2 regions of the Streptomyces sp. JW3 genome follow, and region 2 is predicted to be linked to the other one. Evidence: riboswitches for the same ligand, from Rfam matches in the RefSeq annotation. Region 2 holds a riboswitch; the other holds the start of a gene.
What was found. Region 2 has a riboswitch for thiamine pyrophosphate ahead of thiO (glycine oxidase ThiO). Riboswitches for the same ligand answer to the same signal wherever they lie in the genome.

Region 1: another riboswitch for thiamine pyrophosphate. It lies ahead of ACTT8P_RS14505 (thiamine ABC transporter substrate-binding protein); the one in region 2 lies ahead of thiO (glycine oxidase ThiO).

The regions. Positions count from the first base shown of each region.
Region 1 covers NZ_JBQOUX010000029.1:2,086-16,808, reverse strand. The annotation lists gene ACTT8P_RS14565 (YraN family protein) at 1-85, shown strand, start outside; gene ACTT8P_RS14560 (YifB family Mg chelatase-like AAA ATPase) at 85-1,704, shown strand; gene dprA (DNA-processing protein DprA) at 1,701-2,885, shown strand; gene whiG (RNA polymerase sigma factor WhiG) at 3,170-4,012, shown strand; gene ACTT8P_RS14545 (TetR/AcrR family transcriptional regulator) at 4,131-4,688, shown strand; gene ACTT8P_RS14540 (peptidoglycan DD-metalloendopeptidase family protein) at 5,203-5,721, opposite strand; gene rpsB (30S ribosomal protein S2) at 6,129-7,076, shown strand; gene tsf (translation elongation factor Ts) at 7,173-8,009, shown strand; gene pyrH (UMP kinase) at 8,186-8,947, shown strand; gene frr (ribosome recycling factor) at 9,076-9,633, shown strand; gene ACTT8P_RS14515 (phosphatidate cytidylyltransferase) at 9,633-10,751, shown strand; gene rlmN (23S rRNA (adenine(2503)-C(2))-methyltransferase RlmN) at 10,832-11,968, shown strand; TPP riboswitch at 11,995-12,100, shown strand; gene ACTT8P_RS14505 (thiamine ABC transporter substrate-binding protein) at 12,177-13,277, shown strand; gene ACTT8P_RS14500 (ABC transporter permease) at 13,316-14,723, shown strand, end outside.
Region 2 covers NZ_JBQOUX010000044.1:1,014-15,736, reverse strand. The annotation lists gene ACTT8P_RS19370 (response regulator) at 1-645, shown strand, start outside; gene ACTT8P_RS19365 (6-phosphofructokinase) at 697-1,725, shown strand; gene ACTT8P_RS19360 (2-hydroxyacid dehydrogenase) at 1,804-2,799, shown strand; gene ACTT8P_RS19355 (anthranilate synthase family protein) at 2,751-4,637, opposite strand; gene ACTT8P_RS19350 (class II 3-deoxy-7-phosphoheptulonate synthase) at 4,880-6,226, shown strand; gene ACTT8P_RS19345 ((2Fe-2S)-binding protein) at 6,403-6,633, shown strand; gene bfr (bacterioferritin) at 6,630-7,139, opposite strand; gene ACTT8P_RS19335 (sulfite oxidase-like oxidoreductase) at 7,334-7,951, shown strand; gene ACTT8P_RS19330 (deoxyribonuclease IV) at 7,971-8,867, opposite strand; gene pknB (Stk1 family PASTA domain-containing Ser/Thr kinase) at 9,026-10,957, opposite strand; gene ACTT8P_RS19320 (thiazole synthase) at 11,061-11,855, opposite strand; gene thiS (sulfur carrier protein ThiS) at 11,862-12,062, opposite strand; gene thiO (glycine oxidase ThiO) at 12,065-13,228, opposite strand; TPP riboswitch at 13,235-13,346, opposite strand; gene ACTT8P_RS19305 (hypothetical protein) at 13,400-13,756, shown strand; gene ACTT8P_RS19300 (NAD(P)/FAD-dependent oxidoreductase) at 13,802-14,723, shown strand, end outside.

The sequences.
Region 1 (14,723 bases), on a different contig from region 2:
CGGCGGCGTCCGCATCGACCTGGTGGGTGTGCTGCTGCCACGCCGCGGCGCACCCGTCGTCGAGCACGCGCGGGGGGTGGCGTGATGGCGTTCGCCCGTACCTGCTCGGTGGCCCTGGCCGGAGTCGAGGGCGTGGTGGTCGAGGTGCAGGCCGACCTGGAGCCTGGCGTCGCGGCCTTCACCCTGGTGGGGCTGCCCGACAAGAGCCTGACGGAGAGCCGGGACCGGGTCAGGGCCGCGGTGGTCAACTCCGGCGTCCAGTGGCCGCAGAAGAAACTCACCGTGGGGCTCAGCCCGGCCTCCGTGCCCAAGAGCGGCAGCGGCTTCGACATCGCGGTGGCGGCGGCCGTCCTCGGCGCCGCCGAGCGGATCGACCCCCGGGTGCTCGCCGACCTCGTCATGATCGGGGAGCTGGGTCTGGACGGCCGGGTCCGGCCGGTACGCGGCATCCTCCCGGCGGTGCTGGCCGCCGCGGACGCCGGGTACGAACAGGTGGTGGTGCCGGAGAGCGCCGCCGCCGAGGCGTCCCTGGTGCCCGGCATCTCGGTGCTCGGGGTGCGCAGCCTGCGCCAGCTGATCGCCGTGCTCGCCGACGAACCCGTACCGGACATGGAACCCGACCAGCAGGGCCGGCCCGATTCCCTGCTGTCCGGACTGCGGGCGCCGGGCGCCGGCGCGGTCACCGGGATGCACGGAGCCGGACCGTCCGACCAGGACCACGACCTCGCCGACGTGGTGGGCCAGCCGGCGGCGCGCACCGCCGTGGAGATCGCCGCGGCCGGCGGCCACCACCTGTTCCTGGAGGGCCCGCCCGGCGCCGGCAAGACGATGCTCGCCGAGCGGCTGCCCGCGATCCTGCCCCCGCTCACCCGCCAGGAGTCGCTGGAGGTGACGGCGGTGCACTCGGTGGCCGGACTGCTGCCCATGAACAGGCCGCTGATCGGCACCGCCCCCTACTGCGCACCGCACCACTCGGCGACCATGCAGTCCCTCGTCGGCGGCGGTGGCGGCATCGCCCGGCCCGGCGCGGTGTCGCTCTCGCACCGAGGCGTCCTCTTCCTGGACGAGACCCCGGAGTTCAGCGGCCAGGCCCTCGACGCCCTGCGCCAACCGCTGGAGAGCGGGCACGTGGTCATCGCGCGCAGCGCCGGAGTCGTGCGCTTCCCCGCCCGGTTCCTGATGGTGCTCGCCGCCAACCCCTGTCCCTGCGGGCGCTTCTCGCTCAAGGACCAGTTCTGCGAGTGCCCGTCTCCAGTGATCCGCCGCTACCAGGCCCGGCTGTCCGGACCGCTGCTGGACCGGGTCGACCTGCGGGTCGAGGTGGACCGCGTCACCCGCGCCGGGCTGGCCGCGTGCGGCACCCCGGGCGAGTCCACCGCCACGGTCGCCGACCGGGTGCGCGCGGCCAGGGAACGGGCCGCGGCCCGCCTCGCCGGCACCCCCTGGCGCACCAACAGCGAAGTCCCCGGACGCGAGCTGCGCCGCCGTTGGTACGCCGTGCCCGGCGCGCTGGACGAGGCGGAACACAGCCTGGACCGGGGCGCCCTCACCGCCCGCGGCCTCGACCGCGTGCTGCGGGTCGCCTGGACCGTGGCCGACCTGGTCGGACACGACCGGCCGGACGCCGGAGACGTGGCCCTGGCCCTGCATCTGCGCACCGGCGTGCCGCGCGGTACGCCCATGACGATCGGGGCGATGACGTGAGCGCGGCCGAGGAGCGGAACGGGGCGACCGGAGAAGAGCGGGGTGCGGAACTGCTCGACCGGGTCTTCCTCACCCGGGTCGTCGAACCCGGCGACGAGACCGGCGGGCGGTGGGTGCGCGAACACGGAGTCCGGGAGGTGGCCCGACGGCTGCGGACGGGCCGGCCGCTCCTGCCGGGCGTGACCGACCGGCGCTGGGCGGGACTGCGGGCCCGCGCCGAACAGGCCGACCCGCACCGCGACCTGGACACCGCCGGGGCGGCGGGGGTGCGGTTCGTCGCGCCGGGGCAGGCCGAGTGGCCGGGGCAGCTCGACGACCTCGGGGACGCCCGGCCGCTGGGACTGTGGGTGCGGGGCCGGCCCAGCCTGCGGATGTGGGCGCTGAAGTCCGTCGCCCTGGTCGGCGCCCGGGCCTGCACCGCGTACGGGGCGCACATGGCGGCCACCCTCGCCGCCGACCTCGCCGAGCGCGGCTGGGTGGTGGTGTCAGGCGGGGCCTACGGGGTGGACGGCGCCGCCCACCGGGGCGCCCTCGGGGCCGGCGGGGCCACCGTCGCCGTGCTGGCCTGCGGCGTCGACCGGCCCTACCCGCGCGGCCACGCCGAGCTGATCAGAAGGATCGCCGAACAGGGACTGGTGGCCGGCGAACTGCCGCCCGGCGAGCATCCGACACCGAGCCGATTCATCCTGCGCAACCGGGTGATCGCCGCGCTCACCCGGGGCACGGTCGTCGTCGAGGCCGCCCACCGCAGCGGCTCGCTCGTCACGGCCCGGGCGGCCGGGCGGCTGGGCCGGCACACCATAGGGGTGCCCGGGCCCGCCACCAGCGCCCTGTCCGCCGGCGTCCACGAACTGCTGCGCGGCGACGCCGTCCTCGTCACCGACGCCGCCGAGATCGTCGAGCTGGTCGGTGACATGGGCGAGCTGGCCCCGGACCGGCGCGGCCCGGTGCTCCCCACCGACCTGCTGGAGCCCGGCGCCCGGCAGGTACTGGCGGCGCTCCCGGCCCGCGGGACCGCGGCGCCCGCCGGGATCGCGCGCCGCGCCCAGACATCGCAGGACGACGCGATCGCGAGACTGTACGAGCTTCGAGCACTCGGTTACGTCGAACGACACGACGACGGCTGGAAGTTGACACGCCAGGCGATGATCTCCGCCCGAGCCGCTCGCGACCCGTGCTGACCGAGCGTGTTCGGCCGTCCGGGGGAACCCCTACGCCCTTGGGAATTCCCGTAGTTGAGGTATTCGAGTGATCACGCTGTGCGATCGCGATGTATCGGGAGAGCGTCAAGCGGAACGTATCTGCGCACCGTCGGGGGTCTTCTCTTCGCGCACCGCGACAGCTCAGTCACGCTACGCTCACGAAGACTTCCCTGTAGACCCCCACGCAGACAGGCGCCATCCAGACAGCGGACCGACAGTCCACAGACGGCACCAGAACACGGCAGAACGGCACAAGGCGACGAATGCCCCAGCACACCTCCGGGCCCGGACGGGCGGCGGTCCCCCCAGCCGCCCGCGACGGTGGCAGCGTGCGGCCGCCCGCCCCCTCGACGCTCGACGAGCTGTGGCGGTCGTACAAGACGACGGGGGACGAACGGCTGCGGGAACAGCTGATCCTGCACTACTCGCCCCTGGTGAAGTACGTGGCGGGCCGGGTGAGCGTGGGGCTGCCGCCCAACGTCGAGCAGGCGGACTTCGTGTCGTCCGGGGTGTTCGGGCTGATCGACGCGATCGAGAAGTTCGACCTGGGCCGGGAGATCAAGTTCGAGACGTACGCGATCACCCGGATCCGGGGCGCGATGATCGACGAGCTGCGGGCGCTGGACTGGATCCCGCGTTCGGTGCGGCAGAAGGCGCGGAGCGTGGAGCGGGCCTACGCCACCCTGGAGGCCCGGCTGCGGCGGACCCCCTCCGAGGGGGAGGTGGCCGACGAGATGGGGATCGCGGTCGAGGAACTGCACTCGGTCTTCAGCCAGTTGTCGCTGGCCAACGTGGTGGCGCTGGAGGAGCTGCTGCATGTCGGCGGGGAGGGCGGGGACCGGCTCAGCCTCATGGACACGCTGGAGGACACCGCCGCCGACAATCCGGTGGAGGTGGCCGAGGACCGGGAACTGCGCCGGTTCCTGGCACGGGCGATCAACACGCTCCCGGAGCGTGAGAAGACCGTCGTCACGCTCTACTACTACGAGGGACTCACCCTCGCCGAGATCGGCAATGTGCTGGGGGTCACCGAGAGCCGGGTCAGCCAGATCCACACCAAGTCGGTGCTGCAACTGCGCGCGAAACTGGCCGGATTCGGGCGTTGACCCGGCCGTCCCCGCCGCGACCGGCCGGGGCGCCGCTCGGCCGGACGGGGACGGCGTCTCCCGTCCGGGGCGGTGCGTCCGTAAAGTGGTTGACGTGCCAAGGATTCGAGCGGCCTCTGTGGCCGAGCACCGGTCGATGCAGCGTGCCGCCCTGCTGGACGCGGCACGCTCCCTGCTGTCCGAGGGCGGGACGGAGGCGCTGACCTTCCCCGCCCTCGCCGAGCGGACGGGCCTCGCGCGGTCCTCCGTGTACGAGTACTTCCGGTCGCGGGCCGCGGTCGTGGAGGAGCTGTGCGCGGTCGACTTCCCGGTCTGGGCGGCCGAGGTGGAGGCCGCGATGGCCGCCGCCGGGCGCCCGGACGCCAAGGTCGAGGCGTATGTGCGCAAGCAACTGGAACTGGTCGGTGACCGGCGCCACCGGGCCGTGGTCGCGATCTCGGCCAGCGAGCTGGACGCCGGGGCCCGGGAGAAGATCCGGGCGGCGCACGGCGGACTGGTCGCGATGATCGTCGAGGCGCTCGGCGAGATGGGGCACCGGGAGCCGCGGCTCGCGGCGATGCTGCTCCAGGGCGTGGTCGACGCGGCGGTGCGGCGGATCGAGCTGGGCGCGGCGGAGGATCCGACGGTGATCACGGACGCGGCGGTGTCGATGGTGCTGCGGGGTGTACGGGGCTGATGGGCTCCGGGCGGGCGGGGCGTACCGGGTGCGGCCTCGTGCGGGGCGTGCCGGGTGCGGCCTGGTGCCTCCGGTGCTGCCTCCTGCGCGGTGGTGACACCCGCATCGGCTTCCACCACCATGGTGACACCCGCATCGGCTTCCACCACCATGGGGCCATGAACCCGCCCGGCACCGCATGGATCACCGTCGCCGCGTACGAGAACCTGCCGGACCGCCCGACTCCGGCTCCGCTGGCGGCGGTCCGCGCTTGACTGCGTGAGCGCGGCATCGACTGGATGCCGTTCGGGCCGGGCACGACTGGTTCGGCGTACAGGTGCGGGCCGGTGCGCTGCGGAGCCTCGGGCTCCACCCCGACCAGCCCTCTTCCGCCGCCGTGGGACCGTCTCCGCCCGGCTGGTGGCACGCCGCCGCCGAACGCCGGGCCCGGCACCTGGGCCGCTCCTGACGAGTACCGGTGCGAGCCGGGGCGCGGGCAGGCGGTGGTACCCCCGTACGTGCGGCCCGGCGCAGGTCAGGGGAGTGGTACTCCCAGCACCGGCAGCAGTCGGGACGGGCCGCCGTTCAGCAGCCACGGGGGCAGCAGAGACAGTGGGTTCAGGTAGGTGTCGGCGCTGCGCAGGCCCCAGTGGAGGCAGCCGGCCGGGCAGTGGGCGCTTGGTGCCTCCACCGTGCCGACCGGGTCGCCGGCCGCCACCTCGTCGCCCTTGGCCACCGAGGCCCGTACCGGTTCGTAGGTCGTGCGCAGCGGCGGCGTGCCGGTGCCCGCCAGTTCCACCGAGACGACGCCCCGGCCCGCCACCCGCCCGGCGAACGTCACCCGGCCCGCCGCCACCGCCCGCACCGCGGCACCGGGCGCGGCCGCCAGGTCCACCCCGCGGTGGCCCGGCCCGTACGGCGTCGCCGGCGGCGCCCAGCCCCGCAGGACGGCGGGCCGCCCACCGGTCGGCCAGGTCCGGGCGACGGCCGGGACGGCCGCGGAGTCGGACGCCGTGGCCACCTCCTGTATCGACATCGACATCGACATCGACATCGGCATCGACATCGGAGAAACCGGCAGGGCCAGAAGCAGGGCCAGGAAAAGGACCGGCACCAGCCATCGCCGCCGCCACGCCCGCGCAGGCATCCATCGCGCCATCCATCGCGCCACCCATCGTCTCGCTCGCATGCGAGAACCGTCCCCGGAACGGCCGGTCCGCGCCGGGGCCTGTGGACTACTCGCCGGTTGTGGACAGCGGCGTCACCCGGTGCTCCCCGGGTCCCGTACACTTCTGGTGGCGACCCGGGTGACCGGGTCGACTTCGCACGCCCCGGCACGAGACAGCACCAAGCCTCGGGTCAGCGCCCCTCGGTCCTCAGTGGCACGGCGCACAGCGGGCGTCAGGCGCGGAAGCCGTCCGGCATCCGCGGCACAACCGAGAACTTCAAGGAGATACGGCCATGGCCGTCGTCACGATGCGGGAGCTGCTGGAAAGCGGCGTCCACTTCGGTCACCAGACCCGTCGCTGGAACCCGAAGATGAAGCGCTTCATCTTCACCGAGCGCAACGGCATCTACATCATCGACCTGCTCCAGTCGCTGTCGTACATCGACCGCGCCTACGAGTTCGTCAAGGAGACCGTCGCCCACGGCGGCACGGTCATGTTCGTCGGCACGAAGAAGCAGGCGCAGGAGGCCATCGCCGAGCAGGCCACCCGCGTCGGCATGCCCTACGTCAACCAGCGCTGGCTGGGCGGCATGCTCACCAACTTCTCGACCGTCTACAAGCGCCTGCAGCGCCTCAAGGAGCTCGAGCAGATCGACTTCGAGGACGTCGCCGCGTCCGGTCTGACCAAGAAGGAGCTTCTCGTGCTCTCGCGCGAGAAGGCCAAGCTGGAGAAGACCCTCGGCGGTATCCGCGAGATGTCCAAGGTGCCCAGCGCCGTCTGGATCGTGGACACCAAGAAGGAGCACATCGCGGTCGGTGAGGCCCGGAAGCTCAACATTCCGGTCGTCGCCATCCTCGACACCAACTGCGACCCCGACGAGGTCGACTACAAGATCCCCGGCAACGACGACGCGATCCGTTCCGTCACGCTGCTCACCCGGGTGATCGCCGACGCGGTCGCCGAGGGCCTCATCTCCCGCTCCGGTGTCGCCACCGAGGGCAAGGGCGACAAGGCCGCGGGCGAGCCGCTGGCCGCGTGGGAGCGCGACCTGCTCGAGGGCGAGAAGAAGGCCGAGGAGGCGCCCGCCGCCGACGCCGAGAAGCCGGCCGAGGCCGCTGCCGAGGCTCCGGCCGCGGAGGCGCCCGCCGCCGAGGACGCCCCGGCTGCCGAGGCCCCCGCCGCCGAGGCCACCGAGGCTCCGGCCACCGAGGCCCCCGCCGCGGACGCCGAGCAGGCCTGACCCCTCACCACCTTCGGGTTCTGAACGGCGGGGGCCCACGAAGCCCCCGCCGTTTCGGCCCGTAGATCTTCAGACTTCGAGAGAGATTCCTGAATCATGGCGAACTACACCGCCGCCGACGTCAAGAAGCTCCGTGAGCTCACGGGCGCCGGCATGATGGACTGCAAGAAGGCGCTGGACGAGGCCGAGGGCAGCGTCGACAAGGCCGTCGAGGCGCTCCGTATCAAGGGCCAGAAGGGCGTCGCCAAGCGCGAGGGCCGCTCCGCCGAGAACGGCGCGGTCGTCTCGATCATCGCCGACGACAACTCCTCCGGTGTCCTCGTCGAGCTGAAGTGCGAGACGGACTTCGTCGCCAAGGGTGACAAGTTCCAGGCCGTCGCCACCGCGATCGCCGAGCACGTCGCCAAGACCGCCCCGGCCGACCTGGAGGCGCTGCTCGCCTCCGAGATCGAGGCCGGCAAGACCGTCCAGGCGTACGTCGACGAGGCCAACGCCAACCTCGGCGAGAAGATCGTCCTGGACCGCTTCGCGCAGTTCACCGACGGCTACGTCACCGCCTACATGCACCGCACGATGCCCGACCTGCCGCCGCAGATCGGTGTCCTCGTCGAGCTGGACAAGCCCAACGCCGAGATCGCCAAGGGCGTCGCCCAGCACATCGCCGCGTTCGCGCCGAAGTACCTCTCCAAGGACGACGTGCCGGCCGAGGTCGTCGAGTCCGAGCGGCGCATCGCCGAGGAGACCACCCGCGCCGAGGGCAAGCCCGAGGCCGCCCTGCCGAAGATCGTCGAGGGTCGCCTCAACGGCTTCTTCAAGGACGCCACGCTGCTCGGCCAGCCGTACGCGCTGGACAACAAGAAGTCGGTCCAGAAGGTCCTGGACGAGGCCGGTGTCAGCCTGAAGCGCTTCTCGCGCATCAAGGTCGGCATCTGAGTCCGCACCGCGACGGACGCCCGGCCCCGGTAGGGTCGGCAGCAGTCGTCCGCGCACCCGCGTGTGGCGGACGACCGCAGATCTGACGAGGAGGCCATTGCCGCGCAGGGATGAACCCACCCCCCGGCAATGGCCTCCTTCGTATGTGTGACCCACGTAAAAGAGGCGAGATCTCCATGACCACCACCAAGGCCGAGAAGAGCGACGACGGCAAAGTGAGCGGCCGGTTTCTGCTGAAGCTGTCCGGAGAGGCGTTCTCCGGCGGCGGGGGCCTGGGCGTCGACCCCGACGTGGTGCACGCCATCGCGCGCGAGATCGCGGCCGTCGTCCGGGACGGCGCGCAGATCGCGATCGTCATCGGCGGCGGGAACTTCTTCCGCGGCGCCGAACTCCAGGTGCGCGGCATGGACCGGGCCCGCTCCGACTACATGGGCATGCTCGGCACCGTGATGAACTGCCTCGCCCTCCAGGACTTCCTGGAGAAGGAGGGCGTCGACTGCCGGGTGCAGACCGCCATCACCATGGGCCAGGTCGCCGAACCCTACATCCCGCTGCGCGCCGTGCGGCACCTGGAGAAGGGCCGCGTGGTCATCTTCGGCGCCGGCATGGGCATGCCGTACTTCTCCACCGACACCACCGCCGCCCAGCGCGCCCTGGAGATCGACGCCGAGGCGCTGCTCATGGGCAAGAACGGGGTGGACGGGGTGTACGACTCCGACCCGAAGACCAACCCGGACGCGGTCAAGTTCGACGCCCTCGGCTACGGCGAGGTCATCACCCGGGACCTGAAGGTCGCCGACGCCACGGCGGTCACCCTCTGCCGTGACAACAAGCTCCCGATCGTCGTCTTCGAACTCCTGAAGGCCGGCAATATCGCCCGAGCCGTCAAGGGTGAGAAGATCGGCACGCTCGTGGGCGACGGGGCCGACCGCAACTGACCCCCGGGCCGGGGGATGGACAATGTCCTGCCGGTCGGGAACCGTGCAGGAACAAGACGCGACGCAGCCGGCCGCCGCCCCTACGAGGAACCGCAGCCGGGCCTACTCAAGACACGCAGGAGCAAGTGGTGATCGAAGAGAGCCTCCTCGAAGCCGAGGAGAAGATGGAGAAGGCCGTCGTGGTCGCCAAGGAGGACTTCGCCGCGATCCGCACCGGACGTGCGCACCCGGCGATGTTCAACAAGATCGTGGCCGACTACTACGGCGCGCCGACGCCGATCAACCAGCTGGCCTCGTTCTCCGTGCCCGAGCCGCGGATGGCCGTGGTCACGCCGTTCGACAAGACCGCGCTGCGCAACATCGAGCAGGCGATCCGTGACTCCGACCTGGGCGTCAACCCGAGCAACGACGGCAACATCATTCGCGTGACGTTCCCGGAGCTGACCGAGGAGCGCCGCCGCGAGTACATCAAGGTGGCCCGGAGCAAGGGCGAGGACGCCAAGGTCTCGATCCGTTCGGTGCGCCGCAAGGCCAAGGACTCCATCGACAAGCTGGTCAAGGACGGCGAGGTCGGCGAGGACGAGGGCCGCCGCGCGGAGAAGGAGCTCGACGACACCACCGCGAAGTACGTCGCGCAGGTGGACGAGCTCCTCAAGCACAAGGAAGCGGAGCTGCTCGAGGTCTGATGAACGACTCTTCCTGGGGGGCGCCGCCACAAGCCGGGTACTGGGGGCCGTCCGAGCAGGGACCTGTCCAGGGGGCTGCCCCGGCGGGTCCCGCCTACGATGCGCCGTACGCGCAGCAGACTCGGCCCATGCCCATCGTGCCCGACGACGTACCCGGCTTCGGCGGAGACCAGGATGACGACCGGGGGGCCGCCGCTCGGCAGGGCGGTCCCTTGTTCCGCGACCCGACCGCGCCGACCGCGCCGCAGAATCCGGAGCCCATGCCCGCCGCCGCCCCGCAGCCGGCGCCCCCGCCGCAGAAGAAGAGCGCGGGGCGCGACCTGGGTGCGGCCATAGGGGTCGGGGTCGGGCTCGGCGCGGTGATCGTCGCGTCGCTGTTCTTCGTCAAGGCCGTCTTCGTGGGCGTCGTCGTGGTCGCCGTGGTGGTCGGGCTGTGGGAGCTGACCAAGCGGCTGGACGAGCGCAAGGGCATCCACGCGCCGCTGGTGCCGCTCGCGGTCGGCGGCGCGGCGATGGTGATCGCCGGGTATGTGAAGGGCGCCGACGGCGCGTGGGTCGCCATGGCGCTCACCGCGCTCGCCGTCCTGGTCTGGCGGATGACGCGGCCGCCGCAGGACTATCTGCGGGACGTCACGGCGGGCGTCTTCGCGGCGTTCTACGTGCCGTTCCTGGCCACGTTCGTCGCCATGATGCTGGCGGCCGACGACGGTCCGTGGCGGGTGCTGGTCTTCCTGATACTGACGGTCGTCAGCGACACCGGCGCCTACGCGGTCGGCTGGCGCTTCGGCAAGACCAAGCTGGCGCCGCGCATCAGCCCCGGCAAGACCCGCGAGGGTCTGGTCGGCGCGGTGACCTTCGCGATGGCGGCGGGCGCGCTGTGCACGCACTTCCTGATCGACGGCGGCACCTGGTGGCAGGGCCTGCTGCTGGGCCTGGCCGTCGCGGTCAGCGCCACACTGGGCGACCTCGGCGAGTCGATGATCAAGCGCGATCTCGGCATCAAGGACATGGGCACGCTGCTGCCGGGGCACGGCGGAATCATGGACCGGCTGGACTCGCTGTTGCCCACGGCGCCGGTGGCCTGGCTGCTGTTGGTGATCTTCGTCGGATCGGGCTGACCTGCGGTTTGTGCGTTGAGGGGCCCGTTGTCCACAGGGTGGCGGGCTCCTCTTCGTATGTCTGCGACACTGGATGAGCTATGCCTGCACCCGGAGAACTCACATTCGTCGCCCCGCGCGGAGCCAAGAAGCCGCCGCGGCATCTCGCCGACCTCACGCCCGCCGAGCGCAAGGAGGCGGTCGCCGCGGCCGGTGAGAAGGCGTTTCGCGCCAAGCAGCTCTCGCAGCACTACTTCGCGCGGTACGCGCACGAGCCGGAGCAGTGGACCGACATCCCGGCCGGTTCGCGGGAGAAGCTGCGCGAGGCGCTGCTGCCCGAGCTGATGACCGTCGTACGGCATCTGTCGACGGACGAGGGGACCACCCGCAAGACGCTGTGGCGGCTGTTCGACGGCACGCTCGTCGAGTCGGTGCTCATGCGCTACCCGGACCGGGTGACCATGTGCATCAGTTCGCAGGCGGGCTGCGGCATGAACTGCCCGTTCTGCGCCACCGGGCAGGCCGGGCTGGACCGGAACCTGTCGACCGCCGAGATCGTGCACCAGATCGTGGACGGTATGCGGGCGCTCAGGGACGGGGAGGTCCCTGGGGGCACCTCCCAGGCCGGAGGCTCTGGGGGAGGGCCGGCGCGGCTGAGCAACATCGTCTTCATGGGGATGGGCGAGCCGCTCGCCAACTACAACCGGGTGGTGGGCGCCATCCGGCGGCTGACCGACCCCGAGCCGGACGGCGTGGGGCTGTCGCAGCGCGGCATCACCGTGTCGACGGTCGGTCTCGTGCCGGCCATCCACCGCTTCTCCGACGAGGGTTTCAAGTGCCGGCTCGCGATCTCGCTGCACGCCCCCGACGACGAGCTGCGCGACACCCTCGTGCCGGTCAACACCCGGTGGAAGGTGCGCGAGGTGCTGGACGCAGGGTTCGCGTACTCCGCGCGGTCGGGGCGCCGGCTGTCCATCGAGTACGCGCTGATCCGGGACATCAACGACCAGGCCTGGCGCGGTGACCGGCTCGGCCGGCTGCTCAAGGGTAAGCCGGTGCACGTCAACCTCATCCCGCTGAACCCGACGCCGGGCTCCAAGTGGACCGCCTCGCGGCCCGAGGACGAGAAGGCGTTCGTCGAGGCCATCGCGGCGCACGGGGTGCCGGTGACCGTCCGGGACACGCGCGGGCAGGAGATCGACGGGGCGTGTGGCCAGCTCGCCGCCAGCGAGCGGTAACCTGACCGACGTAAGAACACATCTTCATATTCCGACAGGGGAGCGCCACAGCGCTGAGAGTGCGGCACCGGCCGCAGACCCTCCGAACCTGGCCCAGGTCATTCTGGGTAGGGAGATCGGTCATCACTCGAGCTGTTGCGCCCTGCCCGGGACCCGCGAGGGACCCGGGCAGGGCCGCGTCTTCTCCTGGACGTCCCAGGAGGAATCAGTGAGCATCACCGGCATCACCGGCATCACCAAGAAGAGCGTGGCCGCGGCGGCCGTCGGGCTGGGGCTGGTCGCGCTGTCCGCGTGCGGGTCGTCGTCCGAGGAGGCGGCGGGCGGGGACAGCAAGACCGTCACGCTCGTCAGCCATGACTCGTGGGCCGCGTCGAAGAGTGTCATCGCCGCCTTCGAGAAGGAGTCCGGGTACCAGGTCAAGGTCCTGGAGGACGGCGACGCCGGGCAGGCCGTCAACAAGGCGATCCTGACCAAGGACAACCCGCAGGGCGACGTCTTCTTCGGCGTCGACAACACGCTGCTCTCCCGCGCCCTCGACAACGGGCTGTTCCAGCCGTACGAGGCGAAGGGCCTGGACCGGGTCGACGAGCAGTACCAGCTGGACGCCGGCCAGCACCGGGTCACGCCGGTCGACTACGGCGACATCTGCGTCAACTACGACAAGGCGTACTTCAGCGAGCACAAGATCGACCCGCCGGCCTCCTTCGCCGACCTGGTCAAGCCCGCGTACAAGAACCTGCTGGTGACGGAGAACGCCGGTACGTCCTCGCCGGGGCTCGGGTTCCTGCTCGGGACCGCCGCCGCGTACGGGGACGGGGGCTGGCAGGCGTACTGGAAGAAGCTCCGGGCCAACGGCGTCAAGGTGGTCGACGGCTGGGAGCAGGCGTACAACGAGGAGTTCTCCGGGTCGGCCGGCGGGAAGAAGGCCGGCGGGGACCGGCCGCTGGTCGTGTCCTACGCGTCCTCGCCGCCGGTCGAGGTCGTCTACGCCGACCCGCAGCCGAAGACCGCGCCCACGGGGGTCGCGACCGGCACCTGCTTCCGGCAGACCGAGTTCGCCGGGCTGCTGAGCAACGCGCAGAACCCGGCGGGCGGCAAGGCGTTCCTCGACTTCCTGATCAGCAAGAAGTTCCAGGAGGACATGCCGCTCAACATGTACGTCAACCCGGTCGTCGACGACGCCGAGCTGCCTGCCGTGTACGCGGACAACACGCCCACCGTGGAGAACCCCGAGACGATGGCGCCGGCGAAGATCGCGGCCGGCCGGGACGACTGGGTCAAGTCGTGGACCTCGCTCGTACTGAAGTGACGGGCGCGCGCCGGGGGAGCGTCGCGCGGCTCGGGCTGATGGCCGTGCCGGTGGCGTTCTTCGCCGTCTTCTTCGCCTGGCCGGTGGCCGCGATCGTGGCGCGCGGGCTGAAGGACGACAGCGGCTGGCACCTCGGCCGGATCGCCGACGTGGCCGGCTCCGCCGACGTCCGGCACGTGCTGTGGTTCACCACCTGGCAGGCGCTGGCCTCCACCGCGCTCACCCTGCTGATCGCGCTGCCCGGCGCGTACGTCTTCGCCCGGCTGGACTTCCCCGGCAAGCAGGCGCTGCGGGCCGTGGTCACGGTGCCGTTCGTGCTGCCGACCGTCGTGGTCGGTACGGCGTTCCTGGCGCTGGTCGGGCGCGGCGGGCTGCTCGACGACCTGTGGGGCCTGCGGCTGGACACCACCGTGTGGGCGATCCTGCTCGCGCACGTCTTCTTCAACTACGCCGTCGTGATCCGCACCGCCGGCGGCCTGTGGGCGCAGCTCGACCCCCGGCAGGAGGAGGCGGCGCGGATGCTCGGGGCGTCGCCGTTCGCCGCCTGGCGGCGGATCACGCTGCCGGCGCTGGCGCCCGCCGTGGCCGCCGCCGCGCTGATGGTGTTCCTGTTCACCTTCACCTCCTTCGGCGTCGTACAGATCCTCGGCGGACCCGCCTTCGCCACCCTGGAGGTGGAGATCTACCGGCAGACCTCGCAGTTGTTCGACCTGTCCACGGCGGCCGTGCTGACCCTGGTCCAGTTCGGCGCGGTCGCCGCGATCCTCGCCGTGCACGCCTGGACGGTACGGCGGCGGGAGACCGCGCTGCGGCTGGTGGACGCCTCGACGACCGCGCGCCGGCCGCGCGGGGCCGGGCAGTGGGGGCTGCTGGCCGGGGTGCTGGCCACCGTCGCCGTACTGGTCGTGCTGCCGCTGGCGGTGCTGGTGCGGCGGTCGCTGGACGGCGGGTTCGGCTACTACCGGGCGCTCACCCACGAGGACGGCGGCACCTTCCTCGTCCCGCCGATCGACGCGATCGGCAACTCACTCCAGTACGCCGTCGCCGCCACCGCGATCGCCATGGTGATCGGCGGGCTCGCGGCCGCCGCGCTGACCCGGCGGGACGCGGGCCGGCTGGTGCGCGGCTTCGACGCGCTGCTGATGCTGCCGCTCGGGGTGTCGGCGGTGACGGTCGGGTTCGGGTTCCTGATCGCGCTGGACGAGCCGCCGCTGGATCTGCGGTCGTCCTGGATTCTCGTACCGCTCGCGCAGGCGCTGGTCGGGGTGCCGTTCGTGGTGCGGACCATGCTGCCGGTGCTGCGCGCGGTGGACGGGCGGCTGCGGGAGGCGGCGGCCGTGCTCGGGGCGTCGCCCTGGCGGGTGTGGCGGGAGGTGGACCTGCCGATGGTGCGGCGGGCGCTGCTGGTGGCGGCCGGGTTCGCGTTCGCGGTGTCGCTCGGGGAGT
Region 2 (14,723 bases):
GTGGTCGACGACCACCCCATGTGGCGCGACGCGGTCGCCCGGGACCTGGCCGAGTCCGGCTTCGCGGTGGTCGCCACCGCCGGCGACGGCGACCAGGCGGTGCGCCGGGCCCGCGCCGCCGCCCCCGACGTGCTCGTCCTGGACCTGAACCTGCCCGGCAAGCCCGGCGTCCAGGTCTGCAAGGAGGTGGTCGGCGCCGACCCGCGGGTCCGCGTCCTGGTGCTGTCCGCGAGCGGCGAGCACGCCGACGTCCTGGAGGCCGTCAAGTCCGGCGCCACCGGCTACCTGCTGAAGTCCGCCTCGACCGGGGAACTCCAGGACGCGGTCCGCCGCACCGCCGCCGGCGACCCCGTCTTCACCCCGGGCCTGGCCGGCCTCGTCCTCGGCGAGTACCGCCGCCTGGCCGCCGAACCGGCCCCCGCCCCGGACACCGACGCCCCCGGCGCGCCCCGCCTCACCGACCGCGAGACCGAGGTGCTGCGCCTGGTCGCCAAGGGCCTGAGCTACAAGCAGATCGCCGAACGCCTGGTCATCTCGCACCGCACGGTGCAGAACCACGTCCAGAACACCCTCGGCAAGCTCCAGTTGCACAACCGCGTGGAACTCGTGCGGTACGCGATAGAACGGGGTCTGGACGACGCCTGACCCGCGCGGGACAGTGGCCTGACCCACCCACCGTGACGAAGGGGTTGCGCGATGAGGGTCGGAGTACTGACCGGCGGCGGTGACTGCCCCGGGCTCAACGCCGTCATCCGGGCCGTGGTCCGCAAGGGCGTCCAGGAGTACGGCTACGACTTCGTCGGCTTCCGGGACGGCTGGCGCGGCCCGCTGGAGGGCGCCACCGTCCGCCTCGACATCCCGGCCGTGCGCGGCATCCTGCCCCGCGGCGGCACCGTCCTCGGCTCCTCGCGGACCAATCCGCTCCAGCACGAGAACGGCATCCAGCGGGTCAAGGACACCCTCGGCCGGCTGGACGTCTCGGCGCTGATCACCATCGGCGGCGAGGACACCCTCGGCGTGGCCGGCCGCCTCGCCGACGAGTACGGCGTGCCCTGCGTCGGCGTACCGAAGACCATCGACAACGACCTGTCCGCCACCGACTACACCTTCGGCTTCGACACGGCGGTCGGCATCGCCACCGAGGCCATCGACCGGCTGCACACCACCGCCGAGTCGCACATGCGGGTCCTGGTCGTCGAGGTCATGGGCCGGCACGCCGGCTGGATCGCCCTGCACTCGGGCCTGGCCGGCGGCGCCAACGTCATCCTCATCCCCGAGCAGCGCTTCGACACCGAGCAGGTCTGCGCCTGGGTGACCTCCCGGTTCCGGGCGTCGTACGCGCCGATCGTGGTGGTCGCCGAGGGCGCCATGCCCCGGGACGGCGAGCTGGTGCTCAAGGACCAGTCGCTGGACTCCTTCGGCCACGTACGGCTGTCCGGGGTGGGCGAGTGGCTGGCCAAGCAGATCGAGAAACGGACCGGCAAGGAGGCCCGCACCACGGTCCTCGGCCACGTCCAGCGCGGCGGCACCCCGAGCGCCTTCGACCGCTGGCTGGCCACCCGGTTCGGGCTGCACGCCATCGACTGCGTGCGCGACGGCGACTTCGGCACGATGGTCGCGCTGCGCGGCACGGACATCGTCCGGGTCCCCATCGCCGAGGCCACCGCCCGACTGAAGACCGTCGACCCGAAGCTGTACGACGAGGTCGGGGTGTTCTTCGGCTGAGCGGCGGGCCCGGATCGCGCGCCCTATATTCGGGTGCACCAGCCGATGGACCGGCCGAGCGAACCGGGAGTGCCCGCCGTGGAGATCCTCGCCTTCGGAGTGCAGGCCGACGAGCAGCCCTTGATCGAGCGGGCCTTCGCGGGCCGGGCCGAGGTGCGCTGCCTGGACGTCTTCCTCAACGCGGACACCGCCCCCGTCGCGGCCGGCCACGAGATCGTCTCCACCTCCGTCAACGCCGACCTCGGCGCCGGCGTCCTGGAGATCCTCGGCGCCGGCGGCACCCGGATGGTCGCCCAGCGCTCCACCGGCTTCAACAACGTCGACCTGGAGACCGCCGAGCGCCTCGGCCTGACCGTGGCCCGGGTCTCGTCCTACTCGCCGTACTCGGTCGCGGAGTTCGCCTGGGCGCTCGCCATGGCCGTCAACCGCCGGATCGTGCGCGCCTCCAACCGCACCCGCGACTTCGACTTCCGCCTCGACGGCCTGATGGGCCGCGACCTGCACGGCCGCACCGCCGGCGTGCTCGGCACCGGCAGGATCGGCGAGGCGTTCGCCCGCATCGCCCACGGCTTCGGCATGCGGCTGCTCGGCTGGGACGTCACCGAGAACCCGGCCTGCCTGGACCTGGGCATGCGCTACGTCGCCAAGGAGGAACTCCTCGCCGACTCCGACCTGATCACCCTGCACGTCCCGCTGATGCCCGAGACCCGGCACCTGATCGACGCACGGGCCCTGAAGGCCATGCGCGACGACGCGATCCTGGTCAACTCCAGCCGCGGCGGCCTCGTCGACACCGCCGCCCTGGTCGGCGAACTGCGCGCGGGCCGCTTCACCGGCGTCGGCCTGGACGTCTACGAGGCGGAGGCGGGCCTGTTCTTCCTCGACAAGTCACTGACCGCCGTCGAGGACGACACCCTGGCCCGCCTCGTCACCTTCCCCAACGTCCTGGTCACCTCGCACCAGGCGTACTACACCGTGGACGCCGTCGGCCAGATCGTCGACGCCACGGTGAAGAACGTCCAGGACTACCGGGCCGGCCGCCGCTCCGAGAACGTGCTCGTGCCGCGCAGCTGACCCACCAGCTCCCGCACGATCGCCGCGCCGTCCAGCGACAGCACCGACTCCGGATGGAACTGCACGGACGCGAACCCCGGCCCGCGCAGCGCGTGCACCTCTCCCTGCGCCGACCGGCTGACCTCGACCCCGTGCGCGGCCAGCGCCGCGCCGCTCTCCTCGTCGCAGCGCGCCACGAAGCTGTTGTAGAACCCGACGGCCGTCCGCCGCCCGAACAGCTCGATCTCCGTCTGCGCCCCCTGGTACGGCACTTCCTTCCGTACGATGTCCAGCCCCAGCTCCGCCGCGATCAGCTCGTGCCCGAGGCAGACGCCGAGCACCTCGTGCCGGCGGCCGCGCAGCACATCGGCGGTGAGCGAGCGCAGCAGCCGCATCCTGGGATCGGTGAGGTCGGACGGGTCGCCCGGCCCCGGCCCCAGCACCACCGGCCCGCCCGGGTGCCCGAGCACCGCCGCTCGCAGCCCCGGTTCGTCGTACCGCCGCACGGTGACGTCCAGGCCGCCCGAGCGCAGCACGTGCGCCAGCATCGCCGTGAAGGTGTCCTCCCCGTCGACGACCAGCGCGTGCCCGGTCAGTTCCCCGGACCGCTCCTGCATCCGCAGCCAGAACGGCGCCAGCGAGGACCGGCGCCCGTCCAGCGCGGCCCGCACCCGGGGATCGTCGGCGAGCCGGGGCCGCGCGGCCTGTGCCCGGGGCCGGCCGGGCCGTACGCCCAGCGCGGCCAGCACCCCGGCCGCCTTGGCGTGCGTCTCCGCCACCTCGCCGGCCGGGTCGGAGCCCCGTACCAGCGTCGCCCCGACCGGCACCCGCAGCCGCCCGTCCGCGCCGATGTCGGCGGTCCGGATCAGGATCGGCGAGTCGAGGGTCTGCGCCCCGCCCTCGTCCCGCCCGATCAGCGCCAGCGCGCCCGCGTAGTAGCCGCGCCCGCCGCTCTCGTGCCGCTCGATGACCCGGCAGGCGTTCTGCACCGGCGAGCCGGTCACCGTCGCCGCGAACATGGTCTCCCTCAGCACCTCCCGCACATCCAGCGAGGACTTGCCGCGCAGCTCGTACTCGGTGTGCGCGAGGTGCGCCATCTCCTTCAGCCGCGGCCCGACGACGACCCCGCCCATGTCGCCGACGGTGCACATCATCTTCAGTTCCTCGTCGACCACCATCGACAGCTCCTCGATCTCCTTGGCGTCGGCGAGGAAGCGCAGCAGGTGCTCGGGGGTCGGGCCCTCGGCGGGATAGCGGTACGTGCCGCTGATCGGGTTCATCACGACCGTGCCGCCGCTCATCCGCACATGCACCTCGGGGCTGGCCCCGACCAGCGTCCGGTCCCCCGTGTGCACGACGAACGTCCAGTACGCGCCCCGCTCGCCGGCCAGCAGCCGCCGGAACAGCGCCAGCGCGTCGGCCCGCCCGAACCCGTCGATCCGCCCCCGGTAGGTCCGCCGGATCACGAAGTTGGCGCCCTCGCCCCGCCCGATCTCCTCGTCCAGCACCCGCCCGACGATCTCCGCGTACTCCGCGTCCCCGACGTCGAAGCCACCGCCCTCGACTTGGACCTCGTGCGCGGGGAGCTGGGCCAGGGCGACGGCGAGCGGGATCTCGTACCGCTCCTCGGGGGTGAGCGCCAGCAGCGGGGTGCCGTCGTCGCGGACGTCGAAGCCGCGCTCGCGGATCTGCCGGAAGGGGACGAGGGCCAGGCAGTCGGCGGGCAGGTCGGCCAGGCACGGGTACTCCGTCACCGGCCCGCGCAGCAGTTCCACCGTCTCCTGGTCATGACCGGGGGTGCGGCGGCGCAGCAGGGCGAAGGGGCGCGGATCGTCGAGAAGATCGAGCAGGTGTTCCATCGGTGGTCGGGTTCCTTCTGGGAAGGAGAGACGGACCCGGAGCCGGAAACACCGAAGGCCGCCTCTCGGGCGGCCTTCGCGAAGTCTTGAGTACGCGCAGTCAGCGGGCCGCCGAAGGAGCGGTCCACCACCAGTTCTGGGTCAGTTGCGCGAACATGCCCGGCACCCTACCCCAGGTCCGCGGTGTCCCATACTTTGAGCGGTGTGGCGGACTCCCGGCAACCAACCCGTAACCTGAGTGCGTGACCGCTAACGCTTCCTCTGTTGCAGTGAACACCTGGCGAGACCTCCCCGCGGCCCAGCAGCCGGAGTATCCGGACCAGGCGGCCCTTAACGAGGTCGTCGCCGAACTGGAGAGCTTTCCGCCGCTCGTCTTCGCGGGCGAGTGCGACCAGCTGCGTGCCCGGCTGGCGGCCGTCGCCGAGGGAGAGGCGTTCCTCCTCCAGGGCGGCGACTGCGCCGAGGCGTTCGACGGGGTGTCCGCCGACCACATCCGGAACAAACTCAAAACCCTCCTCCAGATGGGCGCCGTCCTCACCTACGCCGCCTCCGTGCCGGTGGTGAAGGTCGGCCGGATCGCCGGCCAGTACTCCAAGCCGCGGTCCAAGCCGACCGAGACCCGCGACGGCGTGACGCTGCCCACCTACCGGGGCGACTCGGTCAACGGCTTCGCCTTCACCGAGGCGGACCGGATCCCGGACCCCGAGCGGCTCAAGCGGATGTACCACGCCTCCGCCTCCACGCTGAACCTGGTGCGCGCCTTCACCACCGGCGGCTACGCCGACCTGCGCCAGGTGCACGCCTGGAACCAGGACTTCGTGAAGTCCTCGCCCTCCGGCCAGCGCTACGAGCAGCTCGCCCGGGAGATCGACAACGCGCTGAACTTCATGCGGGCCTGCGGCACCGACCCGGAGGAGTTCAAGACCGTCGAGTTCTACGCCTCCCACGAGGCGCTGCTGCTCGACTACGAGTCCGCGCTGACCCGGGTCGACTCCCGCACCGGGCAGCTGTACGACGTCTCCGGGCACATGGTGTGGATCGGTGAGCGCACCCGGCAGCTGGACCACGCGCACATCGAGTTCGCCTCCAAGATCCGCAACCCGATCGGCATCAAGCTCGGCCCGTCCACCACGGCCGAGGAGGCGCTCCAGTACATCGAGCGGCTCGACCCGGAGCGCGAGCCGGGCCGGCTGACGTTCATCGTCCGGATGGGCGCCGACAAGGTCCGCGACAAGCTGCCCGAGCTGATCGAGAAGGTCACCGCGTCCGGCGCGACCGTCGCCTGGATCACCGACCCGATGCACGGCAACACCTACGAGGCCGCCTCCGGCCACAAGACCCGCCGCTTCGACGACGTGCTCGACGAGGTCAAGGGCTTCTTCGAGGTGCACAAGGCGCTCGGCACCCACCCGGGCGGCATCCACGTGGAGCTGACCGGCGACGACGTCACCGAGTGCGTGGGCGGCGGCGACGAGATCTTCGTCGACGACCTGCACCAGCGCTACGAGACGGCCTGCGACCCCCGGCTCAACCGCAGCCAGTCGCTGGACCTGGCGTTCCTGGTCGCGGAGATGTACCGGGACCAGTAGAGACGTTTTACGGAAGTACCAGTAGAGACGCTTTACGGAAGTAAATGGGGCGCGGGTCACACAGGATCCGCGCCCCCTCCACTTTTGCCGCACCTACGGGATGGGTAAGGTTAGGTTTGCCTCACCGGCGCAGTTCGGTACGGCACGACCATGACCCCGCCCGGGAGGTGAACCGCGTGTTCGTCTGCTCTTGCTTCGGTGTGACCGAGGAACAGGTGAAGGCCCACGCGGACGCCGGTGCCTGCACCCCCCGGCAGATCGCCTCCGCCTGCAAGGCGGGCACCGACTGCGGCGGCTGCGTACGGCGCATCCAGGCCCTGCTGGGCCGGGGCGCCTGCCCCCGCCGCGAGCTGATCGACCAGGGTGCGCCGGCCCCGCTGACGGCGCGGCTTCCCGAAGCCGCCTAGTAGCTCTGCGTTCCCGGGCCGGAGGCGTCCGGCTGGGACTGCTCGATCACCGTCGACAGGTACAGCGGCTCGCCCAGCTTCTCGATCAGTTCCAGCTGGGTGTCCAGGTAGTCGATGTGGTGCTCCTCGTCGGCGAGGATCGCCTCGAAGATGTTCGCGGACGTGATGTCGTTCTTGTTCCGCATCACCTCGACGCCCCGGCGCAGCCGGTCGATGGCCTCGACCTCGATCTCCCGGTCCGCCTGGAACATCTCGGTGATCGTCTGGCCGACCCGGACGTGGAAGAGCCGCTGGTAGTTCGGCAGTCCGTCCAGCAGCAGGATGCGGTCGGTGAGGATCTCCGCGTGCCGCATCTCGTCGAAGGACTCGTGCCGCGTGTACTTGGCGAGCTTCGTCCAGCCCTTGTGATCCTGGAGTTTCGAGTGCAGGAAGTACTGGTTGATCGCGGTCAGCTCGGCGGTCAGCTGCTCGTTGAGGAATTCGATGACCTCGGGGTCGCCCTGCATCGCAGAGGCTCCTTCCACACGGGAACTGGCAGGTTGCGCCGCATGATTGCATTGGTTTCGAAGATCGTCCAGTAAGTCTTCACTTAGTAAGTAAGTCCTGGCTTAGTCCATTTTGTTGGCTATTGCTCGGCTTTAAGGCTGACTTTAAATAGGCCCGTTCCTGGACAACGGCCCCGGTCTGTCAGGATGGAGTCATGGGTCAGCCGGTGGGAGACGAGTCGGGGGAGCTGCCGCCGGGGCAGCGGCTCCAGCGCGGCTGGCCGGTCACCCACTACGGGCCGGTGCCCAAGTTCCGGCCCGAGCGCTGGGAGTTCCGGGTCTTCGGCGCCACCGCCGACGGCGAGAAGCACTGCTGGAACCACGAGGAGTTCACCGCCCTGCCGTACACCACGGTGGTGGGCGATCTGCACTGCGTGACGAAGTTCAGCATGCTCGGCGCCGAGTGGGGCGGCATCCCCGCCCGTACCCTCCTCGGCATCGCCCCGCCCGCCCCCGCCGTCACCCATGTGATGGTCTGGGCGGAGTACGGCTACAGCGCCAATGTGCGGCTGGCGGACTTCGCCGACGAGCGCACCCTCTTCGCCACCCACAAGGACGGCGAACTGCTCACCGCCGAGCACGGCTTCCCGCTCCGGCTGATCGTCCCGCACCTGTACGCCTGGAAGGGCCCCAAATGGGTCCGCGGCATCGAGTACATGACCGCGGACCGGCGCGGCTTCTGGGAGGAACGCGGCTACCACAACCTCGGCGACCCCTGGCGCGAGCAGCGCTACTCCTACCAGGAGGAACCGGGGGACGGCCCCGAGCTCTAGGGCCGCGGTCCTTTCGGGCTCAGCCGTCCCGGAGCTTCTTCAGCCGTTCCACGTCGGCCGCGTGGCCCTCCTTGCCGCCGGGGGTCTCGATGATGAGAGGGACACCCGCCGTCGCCGGGTGGGTCATCAGCTCCCGGAACGGGTCCTCGCCGATGTGACCGGCGCCGATGTTGGCGTGCCGGTCCTTGTGGGCGCCCACCACGTCCTTGGAGTCGTTGGCGTGGATCAGCTTCAGCCGGCCCGCGCCGACGGTGTCCACCAGCAGATCGAGGGTCTGGTGCATACCGGCCGGTCCGGCCAGGTCGTGCCCGGCGGCGAAGATGTGGCAGGTGTCCAGGCAGACGCCCAGCTTCGGATGGGCGTCCAGCGCCTCGAAGTACGGCCCGAAGTCCCAGGTCCGGGCGCACAGCGAGGCGCCCTGGCCGGCCGTCGACTCCAGCAGCAGATACGGGTCGTCGTCGTGGGTCAGCTCGTCCAGCAGCGGCAGCAGCCGCTCCCGTACCTGCGCGAGGGCCACCGCCCGGTCCCGGCCGCCGGTCGCGCTGCCGGTGTGCACCACCACGCCGAGCGCGCCGATCTCCCGGCCCCGGCGCAGCGAGTGCCGCAGCGACTCCACCGACTTCGCCGCGGTCGCCTCGGTGTGCGAACCGAAGTTGATCAGGTACGGGGCGTGCACATAGGCGGGGACCGACTCCGCCGCGCAGGCCGCGCGGAACGCCTCGTCCTGCTTCGGATTGCCGGCCGGGGTGGCCCAGCCGCGCGGATTGGCGACGAAGACCTGGATGGCCTCCGCCTTCAGGTCACGGGCGTACGGCAGGCCCACGGAGTGCAGGCCGCCGGCGACCGGGACGTGGGCGCCGACGGGGTTGCGGCGGGCGGGGGAGGGCGACGGCGAGGGCGAGTGTGTTGTGCTCATGTCCCGATCCAGGATGCCAGGTGCCAGGTGCCAGGTGCCAGGTGCCGGGCGCCGACCGCCGGCGGCCCGGGTGCCGGCGGATCACCGTCAGCGGATCACCGCCGGCAGATCACCGTGAGCGGGCGTCAGCGGGCCGCCAGCGAGCCGCCAGCGGCTCGTCAGCGGATCGTCAGGGTGATCTTGGAACCCTTCGGGGCGGTGTCGCCGCCCTCGACGGACTGGCTCTTGACCGTGTCGCCGAACAGACCGAGCAGCCCGCGGTCCTCCTCGACCTCGAAGCCGGCGTCCTCCAGCTCCTGCCGGGCGTCGTCGACGTCGGCACCGACCACGTCCGGCACCTCGATCTGCTCCGGCCCCTTGGAGACCGTCAGCGTCACCGTGGCGCCCTCGGCGACCTGCTCGCCGTCGCCCGGCGACTGCCGCGCCACCTCGCCCGCCGCGTAGTCGTCGGAGGTCACCTTCGCCGCCGCGACCTCCACCTTCAGACCGGCCTCGGTCAGCTCGGCGCGGGCGTCCTCCAGGTCGTCGCCGGTGACGTCCGGGACGTCGACCGCGCGGCCCTTGCTGACGGTGAGCGCGACCGCCGAACCGGCCCGCACCGTGGTGCCCGACCCCGGCTCGGTGGAGATCACGAAACCCTTGGGGACGTCGTCGCTGAACGCGCGGGTGACCATGCCGGGCTCCAGCCCGTCCTGCTTCAGCACCGACCTGGCCCGGTCCAGGCGGTAACCCGCCACATCGGCCAGCTTCACCGTCTCGGGGCCGTCGGAGACGGTGAACGACACCGAGTCGTTGTTCCGGATCCGGGTGCCCGCCGTCGGATCGGTGCTGATCACCGCGCCGCGGTCCACCGTGTCGCTGTACGCGTGCTTGACGTCGCCGACGTCCAGACCGGCCTGCTCCAGCCGGTCCTCGGCCTGCGCCTCGGTCTTCTCCAGCAGCGGCGGGACCTCGGTGAACTGGCCCGAGTTGATGTACCAGACGCCCGCGCCGACGCCGAGCGCCAGCAGCACGGCGACGACGATCGCGAGCGGGCCGCGGCGCAGACCGGGGCCGCGCCGGGGCGGGGGCGGCGGGGTGTCCAGCCGGCTGGTGCGGTCGTAGCCGTCCGCGCCGTCGTCGTTGACGGGCAGCGGACGGATCATGGTCAGCGCGCGCGGGATGACGCTCGTACGGTCGTCGGCGTTGTCATGGCCGCCGGCCCCGTCGGACAGCGCCTGCGGCGGTACGGCGTCCAGCTGGCCGGCGGTGAGCGTCCCGCGCGCCTCGCGGGCCCGGCCGAGCAGCGCCACCGCGTCGTGCGGACGGATCTCGGGGTTGCGCGCGGTCGCCGTCGCGACCAGGTCGTCCAGCTCGAACGCCAGGCCCGGCACGGCGGCCGACGGGGGCGGCACGTCCTCGTTGAGGTGCTGGTAGAGCACCTGGGCGGGGGAGTCGCCATGGTGCGGCTTGGCGCCGGTCAGCATCTCGTACAGGACCACCCCGCAGGCGTAGACGTCCACCCGCGGGTCGGCGGTGCCGTGCTCGATCTGCTCGGGCGCCAGGTAGGAGACGGTGCCCAGCACCGCGCCGGTGGTGCTGGTGACCGTGTTCACGGCCCGGACCAGGCCGAAGTCGGCGACCTTGACCCGGCCGTCGTCCCCGATCAGCACGTTCTCCGGCTTCATGTCGCGGTGCACGAACCCCGCGCGGTGCGCGGCGCCGAGCGCGGCCAGCACCGGCTCCAGGATGTCCAGGGCCGCGCGCGGCTGGAGCGCCCCGCGCTCGCGCAGCACGTCGCGCAGGGTGCAGCCGGAGACGTACTCCATCGCCAGGTAGACGTAGTCCCCGTCGGTGCCCTGGTCGAAGACCTGCACCACGTTGGGGTGGGCCAGCCGGGCGACCGACTTGGCCTCCCGGATGAACCGCTCCACGAACGTGCCGTCGGCCGCGAGCGCCGGGTGCATCACCTTCAGCGCGAGCACACGGTCCAGGCGGGTGTCCACGGCCCGGTAGACCGTGGCCATCCCGCCGACCGCGATCCGCGCGTCGACGCGGTACCGGCCGTCGAGCAGCTGCCCGACCAGAGGGTCCTGAAGGGTCGTGTCCACGCAGGTGAGTGTACGAGCCGTCGCTGACAGACGGCTGTGGACGGCCGCAGCCGGGGCACGACTGGGGCCGACCTGTGACGCGACCCACGAGGTGCGGCCCGGGTCAGAACGCCGGCCGCTCCGGGTCCAGCGCCGCCATGCCGTCCACCGGGGAGGACGCCGCGGCGAAGTGCCGGCGCGGGATGCGCCCCGCCCGCCGGGCCAGCCGGCCGCCCTCCACCGCGTGCCGCATCGCCTCCGCCATCAGCACCGGCTGCTGCGCCCGGGTCACCGCCGAGGCGAGCATCACGCCCGCGCAGCCCAGCTCCATCGCCAGCGCCGCGTCCGACGCCGTACCGGCCCCGGCGTCCAGGATCACCGGTACGCGTGCGTGCTCGACGATCAGCTGGAAGTTGTGCGGGTTGCGGATGCCGAGCCCGGACCCGATCGGCGAGCCCAGCGGCATGACCGCCGCGCAGCCGACGTCCTCCAGCTTCCGCGCCAGCACCGGGTCGTCGTTGGTGTACGGCAGCACCGTGAAACCGTCGTCGACCAGCGTCTCGGCCGCGTCCAGCAGCTCGACCGGGTCCGGCAGCAGGGTGCGCTCGTCGGCGATGACCTCCAGTTTGACCAGGTCGGTGCCGAGGGCCTCGCGCGCCAGGCGGGCGGTCAGGACCGCCTCCCCGGCGGTGAAGCAGCCCGCCGTGTTGGGCAGCACCCGGATGCCGAGCCGGTCCAGCACCGACAGCACGGAGCCGTGCGCGGACGGGTCCACCCGCCGCATGGCGACCGTGGTCAGCTCGGTCCCGGACGCCACCAGGGACCGCTCCAGCACGTCCAGGCTGGGCGCCCCGCCGGTGCCCATGATCAGCCGGGACGCGAAGGACGTACCGCCGAGGACGAAGGGATCGTCGGCCATGTGGGGTCAGCCTCCTTGGACGGCGGTGAGTACTTCGACGCGGTCGCCGTCGGACAGCGCGGTGGCCGCCCACCGCGCGCGCGGGACGACGGTCTCGTTGAGGGCGGCGGCCACTCCGGACGGCGCCCGGGTGAGGGTCCGGACGAGGGCGTCCAGCGCCGTGCCGGGGGCCACCTGGCGCGGCTCCCCGTTGACCGAGATGCGCAGGCTCATACGGGCTGCTCCGTGGGTGCGGGGGCGGCGGCGAACCGCCCGGGGGCGAAGGGGCGGGCCTCCTCGGGCAGCTCACCGGTGGTCAGGACGTGCGCCATGACGTCGCCGGTGACCGGGGTGAGCAGCACCCCGTTGCGGAAGTGCCCGGTGGCCAGCAGCAGGCCGGCCAGGGCGGTCGGGCCGAGCAGCGGCGCGTTGTCCGGGGAGCCGGGGCGCAGGCCCGCCAGGGTCTCCGTCAGGGGCAGCTCGGTGATGCCCGGGACCAGCTCGTGGGCGTCGCGCAGCAGCTCGTAGACGCCGCCCGCGGTGACCGTGGTGTCCCAGCCCAGCTCCTCGCTGGTGGCGCCGACGACGAGTTCGCCGCCGGTGCGGGGCACCAGGTAGAGCGGGTTGCCGCGCACCACCGCGCGGACGGTGCGGTGCAGCAGCGGCGGCCGTCCGGCGGGCATGGTCAGCCGCAGCACCTGGCCCTTCACCGGCCGGACCGGCGGCAGCACACCGTCCGGGACGCCCTTCAGCCGGCCGCTGAGGCTGCCGGCCGCCAGCACCACCCGCCCGGCCGCGAGCGGGGCGCCCTCGGCCGTCAAGACGCCCGTGGCGCGCTCCTGGGCGACGGTGAGCCGCTCGGCCGTGCTCCGGTGGAAGACCACGCCGGCCCGCTCGCAGGCGGCCAGCAGCGCCGCCGCCAGCCGCCGGGGGTCGATCTGATGGTCGCCGTCCACCCGCAGCCCACCGCGCACGCCCGGCGCGAGCATCGGCTCCAGGCGCCGGCAGTCCCGCCCCGACAGCCACTCGGCCGCCAGGCCCGACCGCTGCTGGAAGGCGTGCAGGTCCCGCAGGTGCGCCCGGTCGTCGGCGTCGAGCGCGACGGCCAGCGTGCCGCACCGGCGGTAGCCCAGGTCGTGCCCGGTCGCGTCGGTCAGTTCGGCGGCGAACTCCGGATAGCGGCGGGCCGACGCCAGGTTCAGCGCCAGCAGGGTCTGCTCGCCGTAGTGCAGCTCGGTGACGGGGGCCAGCATCCCGGCCGCCACCCGCGCGGCGCCGCCGCCCGGCGCCGGGTCCAGCACCGCCGTGACCAGCCCGCGCTGCGCGGCCCGCCACGCGGTGACCAGCCCGATGATCCCGCCCCCGACGACCAGCACGTCGGATGTGCCTGACATGGCTGACATAGGCGTCCAGCCCCTCCCTTCGCCGGCATGACCCGGATCAGGTTCGTACGGTCGGAGGCCGCCAGCCTCCCTCTCAGCCCGGTGCGTCCGGGCTCCCGCGAGTGCCTTACGTTGGCCACCCTAACTGTTCGATATCAGCCTCTGTAAGGGAGCGTCCCGCCCGTGGTCCGTTCGCTCGACGGTCTCGTGTTCGCCCCGGTCGCCGACCAGGCACCCGGCCAGGTCGGCACCCGCACCCGCTTCACCTACCACGAGCAGGACGGCACGGTGTGGGCCGAGTACGCCGGCGGCGACGTCGTCCGCGGCCACCTGGTGGGCACCCGCGCGGGGGACCGGCTCGACTTCCGCTACGTACAGCTGCGCACCGACGGCAGCACCGCCTGCGGACACTGCGTGTCGACCGCCGTCGCCCTGCCGGACGGGCGGGTGCGGCTGGCGGAGACCTGGCAGTGGGAGTCGCGGTCCGGCAGCGGCACCAGCGTGGTGGAACAGGTCGCCGACTGTGCAGCAGCTCACTGAACGTGCCCCCTGACCGACACTGCGTCAGCTGACTAAGGTGATCAGGTGAGCGAGCAGACGCAGCAGCGGGGCGGCCCCGCGCGGCGCGTGGTCGTCGTGGGCGCGGGCATGGCCGGCGTACAGACGGCGGTCGCCCTGCGCGAACAGGGCTTCACCGGCACCGTGACCCTGATCGGTGCCGAACCGCACCAGCCGTACGACCGCCCCCCGCTGTCCAAGGCCGTCCTCCTGGGCACCGCCGAGGGATCCGCCTTCGACATCGACTTCGAGGCGCTCGGCATCGAGCTCCGGCTCGGCCAGGAGGCCGTGGGCGTCCGCCCCGGTGAGCACCTGCTGGACACCGCCGCGGGACCCGTGCCGTACGACGCCCTGGTCCTGGCGACCGGCGCCGAGCCCCTCCGGCTGCCCGGCGCCGACGGGGTCCCCGGCGTCCACCTGCTGCGCACCCTGGACGACGCCGAACGGCTGCGCCCGGTGCTGGACCGGCAGCACGACGTGGTGGTGGTCGGCGCGGGCTGGATCGGCGCCGAGTTCGCCACCGCCGCGCGGGAGGCCGGCTGCGCGGTGACCGTCGTGGAGGCCGCCGACCGGCCGCTCGCCGGCGCGCTGCCCGCCGAGGTCGCCGCCCCCATGACCGACTGGTACGCCGACGCCGGCGCCGTACTGCGCACCCACGCGCGCGTGCACCGCGTCGAGCCCGGCGCGGTGCTCCTGGACGACGGCACGCGGGTGCCCGCCGGCGCGGTCGTCGTCGGCATCGGCGCCCGGCCCGCCACCGGCTGGCTGGCCGGTTCCGAAATCGCCCTCGGCGCCCACGGCGAGATCCTGGCCGACGACCGCCTGCGCACCTGCGCACCGGACGTGCACGCCGTCGGCGACTGCGCGTCCTTCCCCTCCGGCCGCTACGGCGAGCGGCTGCTCGTGCACCACTGGGACAACGCCCTCCAGGGCCCGCGCACGGTGGCCG